3 regions of the Paenibacillus jiangxiensis genome follow, and region 3 is predicted to be linked to each of the others. Evidence: riboswitches for the same ligand, from Rfam matches in the RefSeq annotation. Region 3 holds a riboswitch; each other region holds the start of a gene.

Region 1 (4,652 bases), on a different contig from region 3:
TGGTGTCAATGGTCTTGGAGAACTTGATTTCAAAACCGCCGCGTACATTATCATTATCGTACTCGATCTTGTAATCACTTGCAGGAACGACTTTTCCGTCCGCTTTCACGATTACTGAATCCGGAATGAATTCGAGACCGCCTTGCGGGAACGTATCCTTGATGACTACATTCTCCATGCTGTACTTGCTGCCGTCCGGCTTTTTATCGCCATTGATCGTAATAAGCCACTTCGCCGTTTTGTTGGCGAAGTCGACATTCGAGACGCCCTTCACCAGAGCGCGGATTCCTTGGGCCGGAGCTGTTACATCTTTGGACGAGTCACCCGATACGACTTTGTTCTTTACTGGCTGTCCGTCAGCGCTCGTCCGGTCGACCGGCTTTGTCTGGTAAACGATCGTATAAGGAGAATCGATACCCTTATTGAATTGAAGTGTAAATCCGTTTGTACCTGTCGGTGTAAAGGTGTATTCATCCGGTGAAAGCAGATCTTCAGCCTTCGTTGAATTCCCTTTATACACCTTCAGCGAATCGGCAACCAGCGTATGAATCGCACTGAATTCATCCGTAATAACCGCTTGATCTTTCGTAAGCTTTTTCTCGTTAAAATTGTATTTCACAGTCCAGGTGATGATTCCGGTGTCTTTATTCTGGCTATAAGTCTTATCCAAAAATTTACCACGGTCCACTGTTACCGTAGCGGTCGACTTGGTATCTTTCATATCGTCGCCAGACAGTACAGCGGTGTTCTCAAAACGAGTCTGCTCGCCGGTAAGCTTCGTCGAATAACGAATCTCGTAGGCTTTGCTGATCGTCTCATCCTGGAACGCAAGCTCCAGTTTGGCGCCGCCGTTCGTTTCGACCGTATACTTGTCGGTCCCTACCTTATCGCCAAGGACCGTCGAACCGTCGCCGTTAACCTGTAGGCGGTACACCTCCACAGAGTCGGCGATGAGTTCAGAACCTTCAGGTATCACATCCGTGATGACCGCATGCTTGATCTTATCCAGTGATTTGTTGACTTGAACCGTCCAATCGATCCGGTCTTTGCCAACCGCTTTTCCCTGTTTGTCGATCAGCTTTCCGCCCTGCGGCTTCAGATTCACGATAACGACTTGCTCTCCGCTTTTTACCGGAATGGCAATGACGACTTCCGTGCTTCCCTTAATCGTTTCCTTCGTAAACTCGGTACGTATTTCCAGCTTGCCGCTTACGTTGGAGTGGCTCTCCACATAATCGTTGAAGGTCATGACAACCTTCCCGTTGCGGTCGACGGTAAATGTGCCAACTTTGTCTTGATCGGCCACGAGTGGAGCGTCAATATCCGTAAAAATTTCAAACTGGTCCGGCAGCTCGAAGGTAAATGTATCCCCGTTCTTGTAGCCGTGACTATTCGGAAGCTCCCATTCGTAGCTGAGATTGACAGCCTCACCGATGTCCAGGGTACTGTCCGGATTATATACTGCATCGATCACGTTACCATTCAAGTCGGTTAATACCACTTTTGTTAAAATGTTGTCCGTATTCTTGACTGGCGCTGGCGGGATATAAACATCATCCGTCACTCCAACTTCATCTTTTACTCCATACACGGATTCCTGCACACTTGCTGGTGTATCGGCCGCATTGGCATTGGCCACATTGCCCGTCCAGGCGGTTACACCAAAAACCGATTGAAGCAGGAGCAGCAGCGCCACAACGATTCCACTAACTTTTTTCTTCATAATCTCTCCCTCAGTCTCTACATCACCCTCGAATGTTCGGTTCCGATCCTGCTTGCCGTGCGCAAATCGGGCTATCTATACTCCATTGAATTGTATGCCGTTAAGAGACCTTCCAGTCCATCACCTCCGCATATTTCTAATGGCGCACGATTCATTGTTCCTGTTTTTCCCACCAGAACCAAATGGGCTTCTTGCATTATACCTGCCCGATCTCTACAATTTCTCTACAAACTCGAACAAGCCTTGGACATTTGTCCAAAGCTTAAATTGATCGTATTCTTTTTAGTAATATTTGGATACCGAGTAGCGAGCGGCATCCTTTATCATTTTGAAATCGGCCCCTTTGGCTTTCCAGCTCGCATCGACCGTTGTATCAATGGTTACCCACTTCCCGTTCAAATAAACTTCATTCCAGGCGTGGTAAACATCGACGTATTCCGAAGTTCCCATATCGAGCTTGGCTGGAATGCCGATGCTCCGCAGCATGGAGGCGAACAGGGAGGCATAGTCGTAACACATCCCCTTCTGTCCAAGAATCGTACGGTTGATATCGGGAAGGTAGTTCGTCAGATCACTGGTTGCAAGAGCCTTGTCGTATCTGATCGTGCCCACAATATATTCATAAATAGCCTGTACTTTTTCTTCGTCGGATTGAGCAGACCCAGTCAGCTTCTTCGCAAGCTGAGCAGCCTTGTCCTGTTCGCTCCAATTGATATTTTGTACAGAACTCAAAAACACTTTGCTATTGTTCGCCAGTTGAAGTGTAACAGGCGCTTCCTGAACAATCTTATATTTGGTGCCGCTGACTTGTTCCAGTACGGTAACCGTGTAATCACCGTTACCCATCTGCAACGGAAATACTTCCTGCCGTTTGTTCGGCGAAAGCATATACGTGTATTTGTCCTGACTCTTTGCAATCATGAGCTTCGTCTTGGTCCCTGCTTTCACGTCATATCGAATAACGATCACACCACGGTCCAGCTGTTCCAAGCCCAACCAATCCTGAGATTGGGTAGCTTGTACTAATGGAGCCCACAATAATAACGCAAAAAGTCCTACAATCGCGAATATTGCGTTGCGCATACTGCAAACTCCCTTCGGTAGCCAGGCTGCCATTGACATAATCGTCAAGAAGGCCCTGTAGCTTTGCGTCCCTGTCTTTCGACAAGTTTGCCGTTATCGTGCTAGAGTTTCCAGATTTTAATATATTATTGTCCTATGAGAAACAAAAAAAGCGTCTTCGTTCGGTAGCTGGCTGCCATTTGACATATCGCCAAGTAGGCCCTGTAGCTTTGCGTCCTTGCCTTTCGACAAGTTTGCCGTTATCGTGAGTAGCTTTTGTGAGACTATCTTACCAGACATCTCTATTTCTATCAAGAGAAAATTTACAAGATTCATTGATTTCTGCGCCCATTCGATGATCTTTTTCGTTTCTCTCTCAGACCATAAGAGCAAGAATGAGGACGAAATAATAAAGCCTACTTGATAGAATGAGTTACACCAAAGCCAAGGAGGAAGCAAAATGTCGATGATTCAGGAATTCAATAATCTCCATACTTCAGAGGAGCTATTATTTTTGGGAAATGCCTGGGATCTATTATCAGCTTTGACATTAGAGAAGGCAGGTTTTAAAGCCATTGGTACTACCAGCTGGGGGATTGCCAATTCGTTAGGCTATGCGGACGGAGAATTAATAGATTTTAATCAAAATCTAGCAATCGTCAAAACCATTGCAGAGAATGTAAAAATACCGGTATCCGCTGATATTGAAGCAGGATATAGTGAGGATTTTAACACAATTATCGATAATGTATTAAGAACAGCAGATGTCGGGGTTGCCGGTATCAATATTGAGGATTCCCTGAAAAAAGAAAAGGGGTTAAGAGGTATAAAGGATCATTGCAGCCTCCTGACAAAAATGAGAACAGCGCTGGAAAATCACGGATATAATAATTTTTATATCAACGCCAGAACGGATACTTATTTTCAATTGGAAGCCCCTTTTAATGAAACGATCGATCGGGCCAAGGCCTATGTTGAAAGCGGGGCCAGCGGGATTTTTGTGCCAGGAGTAACGGAAGATGATGAAATTCAGCAAATCGCTGCTCAAGTCAAGGCACCGCTCAATATATTGTCTTTGCCTAACCTGACAAGTTGTAATAAGCTGAAAGAGCTAGGCGTGAAGCGCTTTAGCTTTGGAAATGCCCTGTCAGATAAAATCATCGCTTGTTTAGAAGACAATGCGGCTAAATTATTGGAATTACAGGATACATCACATTTATATGAGAACTAGATCAGGAAGGCAGGTGATGAAGGGATGACCAGTATAAATCTTTCATTTGACGAGATGTGGGAAAAAATCATTGCCTGCGACCGGAAATATGATGGTTTATTTTTTACAGCCGTGAAAACAACGAAAATCTACTGCCGTCCTTCCTGCAGGTCCAGAAAGCCCAAAAAGATAAATGTTGAGTTCTATCACAATATCAGTGAGGTTGAAAAGGCTGGTTTTCGTGCATGCAAAAGATGCCAGCCTGAGGTTGAACATTCTCCTCATAGTGAATTCGTTAAAAGTATTACGACGATTTTAGTGAATCAATATAAACAAGATTTGAAGCTGAATGATATTGCAGAACAGGTCGGTTTAAGCCCCTTCTATCTCGAACGGCTATTTAAAAAAGAAACATCAGAGACTCCGCGTGCTTTTTTGGAAAAAGTGCGCATCGATAAAGCCATGCAGCTTCTTCAAACGACCAATATGACCAATCTTGAAATTGGTTATGAGGTGGGCTTCCAAAGTCTTTCTAATTTTTACAAAGTGTTTCGAAATTTAAAAGGCTGTTCACCAAGCGAGTTTCGAAAGATGAGGACGGAGCCTTAATCGGCATACTGGAGAGTCAATACTACCTTTTTTCTTGGAGGTCCTTAT
Region 2 (4,652 bases), on a different contig from region 3:
CCGCTTTTCGATTTCCATAAAAATAATTGTCTCGTGATCTTCCACAAATATATCCACATCATTTATATCTTCTTTGGGGAGTTCTTCTAATAGTTCTTGCATTTGATCCTCATTACGGTAAATGAGCCACCAATCCATCACAGCTTCCATATAAGCAATTGTGGGAGAGCCCGGATGATAGTTAATGATTAACAAGCGGCCGCCTGGATTGAGCAGTTGAAATAATTTTTTCGTTAATCGTTTAGCAATTTTATCTGGAAGATAATCATATACACCGATGGAATAGATAAAATCAAAAGTGGGAAGAGGGACTTTATTTCTGATGATGTCAACAACTGAGGCTGGGATCGCTTCGCCAAAATCCTTTATGGCTTCTGCAGCAACCGAAAGAGCCTCCTGATCTTGATCAATGGCGACAAATTTTCCAATCGTTTTGTTTTGCACCGCAGCACAATCTGATGTTTCTCTTAAGTGACCACAAGCGACCGAGAGAATATAAGGATTCGCAACACGTTCTGAGGTTTGATTAATTTTGCTGGAAAGGATACGTCTTCTTTCGCGGTTAGCATTATTGGCATGAGCCATGCGGTTTAAGTCGTAATATAGAAAATCGGCAATCTCTGATTTTTCATTCTCGTAGGGGGACGATTCCAACTTTTCAAAGTCATACTGCAGGTCCAGCATTATGGGATCACCTGCATAACCGCGCGGTCTTTCAAATGCTCGACGGGATAGTGGTTCTTGCAAGAAAAAATGGCTTATGGAGTGTTCACGATATCGGGGGATAAACTGGGTCCAATCTTCTGTTGAGTACTGTTGACGTAAGTCTCTTAATCCATCATAAAGCGTACTTAATGCTTCAGAGTATTGGCCTTGATTAATCTTCATTTCAACATCTTCAAAAAACTCTTTTTCAATCGTCTGATCCATTAGTTTCCCTCCCTGAAAGACTCCTAACGATTGCGGCATTCCATTCAATTCGGCAGTTGGGCTCTATTCTCTCCTAATTTGAATAAACGTGTTTAAAGATATCTTCGAGGGCTGGGTCTGGGGTAAGTTCCGCATATTCCGCGGCCTCGTCGATTTCCCTGACGATTCGATCATGAATTTCCTGCTCTGCGTGTTCCTCCAATATCCCGGATTTTCTGAGATAACGGCTAAAGGATTCAAGCGGGTCGTACTTCTCGGCTTCCTCTATTTCCTCACTGGAACGATATCCTTGATCATCGTCATCGCTTGGATAAGGAGCCAGGCGGTAGAGACCGGCCTCGATCAGCGTAGGACCCTCTCCTCTGTTCGCTCTGTCGACGGCCTCTTTCGTGACCCTGTATACTTCCAGGGGATCATTGCCGCTCACACGGATGCCAGGAAAGCCGTATGCTTTTGCCCGATCTGCAACACTATCACGTACCGTCTGCTTCGAGGAGAGAACCGAAAGACCATAGGGCTGGTTCTGTTCGCAGAAAAAAATGACCGGAAGCTTGTGTCCTCCTGCAAAGTTTGCTGCTTCGTGAAACTCCCCCCGATGGCTGCCTCCATTTCCAAAAGCGACTAACACGACAGGATGATCTCCCCGTATTTTGCCGGCCAAGGCGATTCCTACGGCATGCGGGACATGAGTGGTAGTGAGGCCGGAAGTCGAAAGAATACGATTTTTTTTACTGCCATAATGCCCAGGCATTTGCCGCCCGCCGCTGTCCGCAGCTTCTGCCTTGGCAAAAGCGGTGAGCATCAGTTCCTTTGCCGTCATGCCGAAAACAATGGCCATGCCCATATCGCGATCATACGGGCAAAGAAAATCTTTCGTCATATCCAGTGCATACGCCGCACCTACCTGTGCGGCTTCATGACCTTGACAAGACATGTGGAAAGGGATTTTTCCAGCACGATGAAACAATCCCAGCCGTTCGTCGACTTTCCGTGCCAGAGCCATATCCCGGTACATATCCAGAAGCTGCTGATTCGACAAACCGAGTTGTCGATGCTTGTTGGGCAAACAAAAAACCTCCCTTCTTGGTTTCATCTGGTGTTACCTGAAAATGAATAGACGGAGGTTTCCGACGTATTCGGTAACTGGCTGACATAGAGGATTGTGGTACTATCCGCCTTAGTCCCTATAGCTTTGCGTCACCGCCTTTCAACGGGTTTGCCATTATCGTACATAGTATAAAGTTGTAATATATTGTATATTGTTTCATGATATTTACTTTTTTGGAATAGGGCTTCATTACCATATTTTTCAGCATACGACAATGTTCGCTTTTCTTCGTTATGTAGGGGCATATGCGTAAATAACGTATTCCGTGGTACATTTGATTGGTTTTTATTGGAATTTTTTTGGAATTTTTTTGGCAAATTTTGCTCGTTTATCTATGCTATGGTTTTTGGATATGGAAGGAATTTTTCCTGCTCCAGAAACAGCAAGAAAGGCCTCTGACGGACCAGAGACCTTGTGACGTATCTGTGATTTGGTTGATGTCAGGAAAACTGTTGCGTGATATGCTGGATGAAAGCTTCTTCGCCGATCTCTTTCCTGAGCTCCAATAACGCTTTCGCATCTTCTCCAACTACATATCTCAACTGCTTTGTACCGTCCGTTGCCGCCTGATAGATGGTCTCCGCCACCATTTCCGGAGTGCATGCGCTGTCCGTGTTAATGATTGCCTCCACCAAGGGCTGAACCGATTGGGAGTATTCCTGATAATCTGGCAAAGACTCAATGGACAATAAATCGATAGATCTGCCAAAAAAGTCCGTTTTGACCACACCAGGCTCAATTAGTTTTAACCGGATATTTTGAGAAGCAAGCTCAAACGATAAAGTTTCCGTGAAGCCTTCAATTGCAAATTTAGTAGAGTGATAAAGCGAAAATGAAGGCAGCCCCACTCTTCCGGACATTGAAGATAAATTGATGATTATTCCACTATTATTAGCTCTAAAATGAGGAAGAATGCTCTTGGTCACCTTCATAAGGCCGAGTACATTTACTTCAAATTGCTTTCGAATTTGCTCGTATGAAGCCGCCTCGAAGATGCCCAGAACTCCGTAACCGGCATTATTTAACAGGACATCGATTGTGCCAAATCGCTCCAAACCTGCCCTTAATGCCTCTTGAATCGTTTCCAATTGTTCAACGTCGAGCCTCGTTACCAAAACATTCTCCAGCCGCGACAGTTCGGTTTCTCTTTCAGGTGAACGCATGGTAGCAATCACATTCCATCCCTGATCTGCAAAATACCTGGCTGCAGCTTTTCCAATTCCAGACGATGAACCCGTAATCATAATTGTTTTCATGTTTTGCCCTCCTGCAAATCATTGGTGTATTTTTTGGGAACGCTCGCAAAACATATGCCCTCGAAAACCAAATCAACGGGTTTGCTATGATCGTACAAAGTATAATGCTGCCATAATGATATTGGACGAGATCCCGTTTTTGAATAGGACATACCTACCAAGTTTTAGGTAAAGGAGAGACTACCCCCAAGTAATGCATGCTTGAGGGCAGTCTGTTTTTCATCTTACCGGTTAAGCTTTCTTTCTTCTCAGCAGGAACAGGCCTGCAAGCAGGATGAGGCATCCGGCCAGCAAATAGCCGTACATATTCGTTGCAGTTGCCGGCAGCTTGCTGCCAGTGCCATCCCCGTTGCTGGAGGAGCTTCCGCTCTCCGAGTCACCCGAGGTGCCGGATTGCCCGCTTCCTCCAGTTCCACCCGAGCTTCTGGACTGACCGGAGTCTGTGGAACCGGAATCCGAACCTCCCCAGCCCGGGTTGTCTGGATTGCCGGAGGAAGAGCCGTCGTTCGGTTCTCCTCCCGGTATGCCGGGATTGCTGCCGCTTCCGCCGCCAATGATGATGTCTTCAGACGGCGTATCCGAATCGTCCAGATTATCCCCGCTCACTTCACCTACGTTTTGTATCGTTTGGCCCGGTTGGCCTGCCACCAGTTTGGCCTGGAATACAATCGTATGCCAGTCCGTATCTGTAACCTCGCCGAACTGTCCACTCACCATGCCATTGACGTATGAGCCTTTGTCGCTGTCCAGCGCATCGGTTACAGTAATGCCGTCCACCTTCAGCATGCCTGGCACATATTGCAGCTCGGCACGCAGGGCGTCCGAGATTTCCAGATTGGTCACGACACTGTCCTCTACGGTGTTGCGTGTGCGAATCGTGTACTCAATCACATCGCCGACTTCGATGCTGCCTCCGTTCACATCTTTCGCCGATTTCTCGGATTCAAGCACTGGGGAAGCCGGATCGACAGCGTCGTCATCGTGCGAACCTCCGCCACCACCGCCACCGCCTGAACCCCCACTACCCGGATCTTCAGTTACAGGCGGGTTTACCGGTGGTGCTGGTGGGTCTACTGGTGGATCAACTGGCGGCTGCACTGGTGGATCTACCGGCGGAATGACTACAGGCGGTTCTTCCTCAACGGCTATTTTCTCCGTTGGCTCGCCTGGTTGATCAATGTTATCGCCAGTCACCAGCGCTGTATTTTGAATCACCTGGCCGTCGTATCCCGTCTGGATAATGGCCTGGAACTCCAACATATGCCAATTCATATCATCTACGCTACCGAATGAGCCGTACACTTCGCCGGAAACAGAATGACCGGCATCGCTATCCTGAGCATCCGTCACGGACATAC
Region 3 (4,652 bases):
GTTACCGCCGCATGTACAGCCCAGTAAGGATCGCTCAGCATGCCGCGCCCCACCGCCGCCAGATCGGCGTCTCCGTTCCCAATGACCGATTGCGCCATGGCCGGGTCATCCAGTCTTCCGACGGCAATGACCGGAATGTCAACCTCCTCACGGATCTGCCGGGCGAACGGAACCTGATAGCCGGGATGGTTGCCCGGTCTTCTCGCTCCAGGAGTCCCTTCGCCGCCGGAGCTGACGTGAACAACATCCACGCCTGCATCACGGTATTTCTTGAGCAATTCGATCGCATGATCGATATCGTAGCCTCCGTCCGCATACTCCACAGCGGAGATCCGGAACAGCAGCGGCATATTCTCAGGCATCTCCTTTTTGATCGCCTGAATGACCTCTACACCGAAGCGTGAAAGGTCTTGTCCGTAGATATCATCCCGCTTGTTGGTGAGAGGGGAGTGAAATTGATGAATGAGATAGCCGTGTGCTCCATGGATCTCAATCGTATCCACTCCTGCCGCTACAGCACGGCGCGCCGCTTCCCCGAACTTCCTCACCATCTCCTGTACTTCCTCCGTTGTCAGCGCGCGCGGTTTCTTGTACGGCTCTCCACCAGGAAACTCAATGGCCGACGGGGCAACCGGTTCGGCTGCGTCCTCCGCCTTGCGGCCGGCATGGGCAATTTGGATGCCCAGCTTCGCTCCATGCTCATGCACACCATCGGCGATACGGCGGAAAGCGGGGATATGCTCATCCGACCACAAACCCAGATCATAGTCTGAAATGCGGCCATCAGGCTCAACATCTGTCATTTCTATAATGATCAATCCTGTGCCGCCCACAGCACGGCTGGTGTAATGGACATAATGCCAGTCATTCGGAATGCCGTCCTTTGCCGTCACCGAGTATTGGCACATCGGCGCCATGACGATCCGGTTTTTAAGCTCCAAGCCTTTAATGGTGTAAGGCGTGAACAGTATGTTCTTTGACATGGTAATCCCTCCCTGGTTCCTGTCCCATAGTTTCAACCACAGGTTTACGAAACATACATTTAATGCCTTTTCACTGCACTGCAACTCAAGTTAGTTGCGCACAATTTATTATCATATGTTACGATTCCCCACACAAGTACTCACATCCATGTTCCCTAGTATCATTTTTTATACTGTCTTTGTGAGCGTCTATCAGCTCGAGGGTCCTGCTTTTCATGAATCAAAAGAACTTAAAATTTTTATTTCTTTGCCCTAAAAAAAGAAAATTTGAGGAAAATAGTTCCAAACTCCTATTCCCATATAACCATTGTATTGGTAAATTGACATCATACAACACGGTTAGACAGCAATGAAATTCGTACGATAAAGGCAAACCCGCCGAAAGACGGGGACGCAAAGCTATAGGGGCTTAGGTGGAATACCATGATGCCAGCCAGCTGCCGAATACGACGGAAAACCTCCGTCTTATTCCATTATCAGATAAGAAGGAGGTGTTTTTGCGTTCGAAAATGTAAATTTTTGATCTTTAAGGAATAAAAACGGATTTTTTGATGTTGGAGTAACATGGATGTATTGATTTTTGATGGGTTTCTTGGCACTGCAGAGCATTAAACCATATCGCACATCTAACTGCAAAGGAGCAGTATCACATGAACAATAAGGTCAAAGTTGCGATTATTGGCAGCGGTAACATCGGGACGGATCTGCTGAAGAAGACAATGCGATCCCCTTACCTGGAGTGCACGCTGTTTGTGGGGAGAAATCCGGAATCGCGGGGAATGGTCACCGCGAGAGAGCTCGGCGTACACGTTTCCGATCAGCAAATTGACGCTTTGATAGAACATGCCTCTATGTATGATATTGTTTTCGATGCCACTACAGCGTATTCCCATATACAGCACGAGAAAATTCTCAGAGGTTTAGGGAAGTTTGTTATCGATATGACGCCATCAAAAATCGGAGCCATGTGCGTTCCTGCCGTAAATTTGCACGAATGCCTGACTCTCGACAACGTGAATATGGTTACCTGCGGAGGACAAGCCTCCGTGCCGGTGGCATATGCGGTCGGACAATCCCATAGTCAGGTTGATTATATTGAAGTTGTATCCAGCATTGCCTCCATGAGCGCCGGCCCCGGCACCAGATCCAACCTCGACGAATACATCGAAACCACCGAGGAAGCGATCAAAAAATTCTCCGGCGCCCGCCGCGCCAAAGCCATTCTGAATTTAAATCCCGCAGAGCCCTGCGTCGATATGCAAACCACCGTCTATGCCAAGGTCCATGACCCTGATCTGAATACGCTAAAAGAGCATCTGGATCGGATCATTTCCACAATCCAGGCTTATGTGCCAGGCTATCAGTTGATTATCCCTCCTTCCATTGAGGACGGAAGAGTTGTCGTTATGGTTAAGGTGGAAGGAGCCGGGGACTTCCTGCCGAAGTATGCCGGAAATCTGGATATCATTAACTGCGCAGCCATCGCCATTGCGGAAAAGTACGCCTTCAAGCTGACAGGGATCGAGAGAGGTGCGTAAGCATGACGACCGTGCTGATCAGCGATCCAACCTTAAGAGACGGCTCCCATGCCGTTCGGCACCAGTTTACCAAAGAGCAAATGCAGACTTACATGCTTGTGGCGGAGGCAGCCGGCATCCCTGTCATCGAGGTAGGCCATGGCAACGGCCTGGGGGCTTCGTCATTGCAGCTGGGGGAATCCCTGGTTTCGGATGAGGAAATCTTCATCCTGGCCTCCCAGACCCTGCGTAAAACCAAAATAGGAATCCATGTCATTCCCGGCCTGGCCACCATCCATGACCTGAAAAAGGCCATCGAGATGGGCGTGCATACGGTCAGGGTTGCCTCTCATTGTACGGAGGCCGACATCACCAAGAGACATATCGAATATACCCTGAGCCAGGGGCGGGAAGCTTATGGCGTGCTGATGATGAGCCATATGGCATCCGTCGGGCTGCTGGTGCAGGAAGCCTTGAAAATGCAGTCATACGGCGCACAAGGAGTCATCATCATGGATTCCGCCGGAGCCTATTTGCCGAATGACGTCACGGAGCGGATTGGCGCGCTCACCGCCGTATTGACGATTCCGGTCGGCTTTCATGCACATAACAACCTGGGCCATGCCGTCGCCAATTCGGTTGCCGCTCTGCAGGCAGGCGCACAAATACTGGACGCCACGATGCGGGGATTCGGAGCCGGAGCAGGTAACACCCAATTAGAGGTGCTGATTCCCGTGCTGCATAAATTGGGCTACACCACGAACATTGACCTGTCCAAGCTCCTCCAGGGTGCAAATGTAGCAGAAAAAGCATTCATAGACAAAGTGCCCACCATTAACTCCATCAGTGTGATCAGCGGATTGGCCGGTGTGTTTTCAGGCTTTGCAAAGCCTGTGGAGCGTTTATCCCAAAAATATAACGTGGATCCCCACGAAGTGTTCCTTGAGCTGGGCAGAAGAAAAATTATAGCCGGGCAGGAAGACATCATTATTGAGGTTGTCCGTGAGCTTGCCGCTTCAAAGTCCAATACTCCGATGAAAGGGTTGAATCCCATGCTGAGAGACCGTGATCAAGTCGAGGTTACTTATCCATTCCAGGGGGTCGAGAGAAGAGTCCTTGCCCATAATGAGAAACTGATGCTTGTCGAACATCTATTGGCGCATGGCTCCACTTTTCCTCTGCACAGCCATGAACATGAACAGATTTTTTACATTCTGGAGGGAAGGGTCAGGGTCACTTGTAACGGAGAGGAGTATGAAGTAAAGGCAGGGGGAAGCTTTGTCATCCCCGGAGGGTTGGAACACAGCGTCTATGCCGTCGAAGACACGGTCTCTTTGGACATTTTCACTCCGGCTCGCGAGGAATATATAATCTGATGCTCAATAAGTTGGGAAACAGGAAGGGGACACATCATGGATCTGGGTCTTAAGGGAAAAGTTGCATTGATCACCGGCGGGAGCAAAGGAATCGGCCTGGAGACGGCGGCAACACTTGCCGCCGAGGGCGCCAGGGTTGCCATATGCGCGCGCAGCGAAGAGTCGTTGGCCACGGCGGCGGCACACATTCGGGACCGGTCCGGCTCTGAGGTGCTAACGATCAAAGTTGACGTCACTACATCCGGGGACTGCGAAAAAGCGGTATCCGATACGGTAAGCCGCTTCGGACGGCTCGATATTGTGGTGAATAACGCGGGGACTGCGGCAGCGAAGCCATTTGAGCAGATCAGCAATGAGCAGTGGACCTCCGATCTGGATTTAAAGCTGCTGGCTGCTATCAGCGTATCACGGGCTGCCGTTCCGCATTTGCGGGCTGCCGGAGGCGGAGCGATCATCAATGTCACTACATCTTTGTCCAAGACACCACCAGCCTCCTCCATGCCAAGCTCCGTAAGCCGCGCTGCCGGACTGGCCTTGACGAAAGCGATGAGCCGGGACCTGGCTCCCGATCAGATCCGAGTAAATACGGTGTGCATCGGCGTGATCCGAAGCGGACAGATTGAGGAACGATGGAAACGGGAGGAGCCAGGCTTCACCTGGGAGCAATATGCACGGGATCCCCGCCATCAGATTCCGCTCGGCAGGATCGGGGATACGGACGAAGCGGCAAAAGTGATTACATTTTTGGCATCCGGGGCTGCTTCTTATGTAACAGG

What was found. Region 3 has a riboswitch for cyclic di-GMP ahead of ACI1P2_RS21400 (acetaldehyde dehydrogenase (acetylating)). Riboswitches for the same ligand answer to the same signal wherever they lie in the genome.
Region 1: it holds a riboswitch for cyclic di-GMP, as region 3 does, so the genes downstream of both, ACI1P2_RS22410 (transglutaminase-like domain-containing protein) here and ACI1P2_RS21400 (acetaldehyde dehydrogenase (acetylating)) in region 3, are expected to answer to the same signal.
Region 2: it holds a riboswitch for cyclic di-GMP, as region 3 does, so the genes downstream of both, ACI1P2_RS09760 (thiamine pyrophosphate-dependent dehydrogenase E1 component subunit alpha) here and ACI1P2_RS21400 (acetaldehyde dehydrogenase (acetylating)) in region 3, are expected to answer to the same signal.

Annotation. Positions count from the first base shown of each region.
Region 1 covers NZ_JBJURI010000026.1:9,153-13,804, forward strand. The annotation lists gene ACI1P2_RS22405 (collagen binding domain-containing protein) at 1-1,723, opposite strand, end outside; gene ACI1P2_RS22410 (transglutaminase-like domain-containing protein) at 2,006-2,806, opposite strand; cyclic di-GMP riboswitch class I at 2,820-2,908, opposite strand; cyclic di-GMP riboswitch class I at 2,967-3,054, opposite strand; gene ACI1P2_RS22415 (isocitrate lyase/PEP mutase family protein) at 3,246-4,016, shown strand; gene ACI1P2_RS22420 (bifunctional transcriptional activator/DNA repair enzyme AdaA) at 4,041-4,604, shown strand.
Region 2 covers NZ_JBJURI010000007.1:166,114-170,765, forward strand. The annotation lists gene ACI1P2_RS09755 (class I SAM-dependent methyltransferase) at 1-930, opposite strand, end outside; gene ACI1P2_RS09760 (thiamine pyrophosphate-dependent dehydrogenase E1 component subunit alpha) at 1,004-1,945, opposite strand; cyclic di-GMP riboswitch class I at 2,066-2,161, opposite strand; gene ACI1P2_RS09765 (SDR family oxidoreductase) at 2,479-3,294, opposite strand; gene ACI1P2_RS09770 (isopeptide-forming domain-containing fimbrial protein) at 3,526-4,652, opposite strand, start outside.
Region 3 covers NZ_JBJURI010000024.1:32,673-37,324, reverse strand. The annotation lists gene ACI1P2_RS21405 (NADH:flavin oxidoreductase/NADH oxidase) at 1-983, opposite strand, end outside; cyclic di-GMP riboswitch class I at 1,342-1,428, shown strand; gene ACI1P2_RS21400 (acetaldehyde dehydrogenase (acetylating)) at 1,601-2,521, shown strand; gene dmpG (4-hydroxy-2-oxovalerate aldolase) at 2,524-3,876, shown strand; gene ACI1P2_RS21390 (SDR family NAD(P)-dependent oxidoreductase) at 3,913-4,652, shown strand, end outside.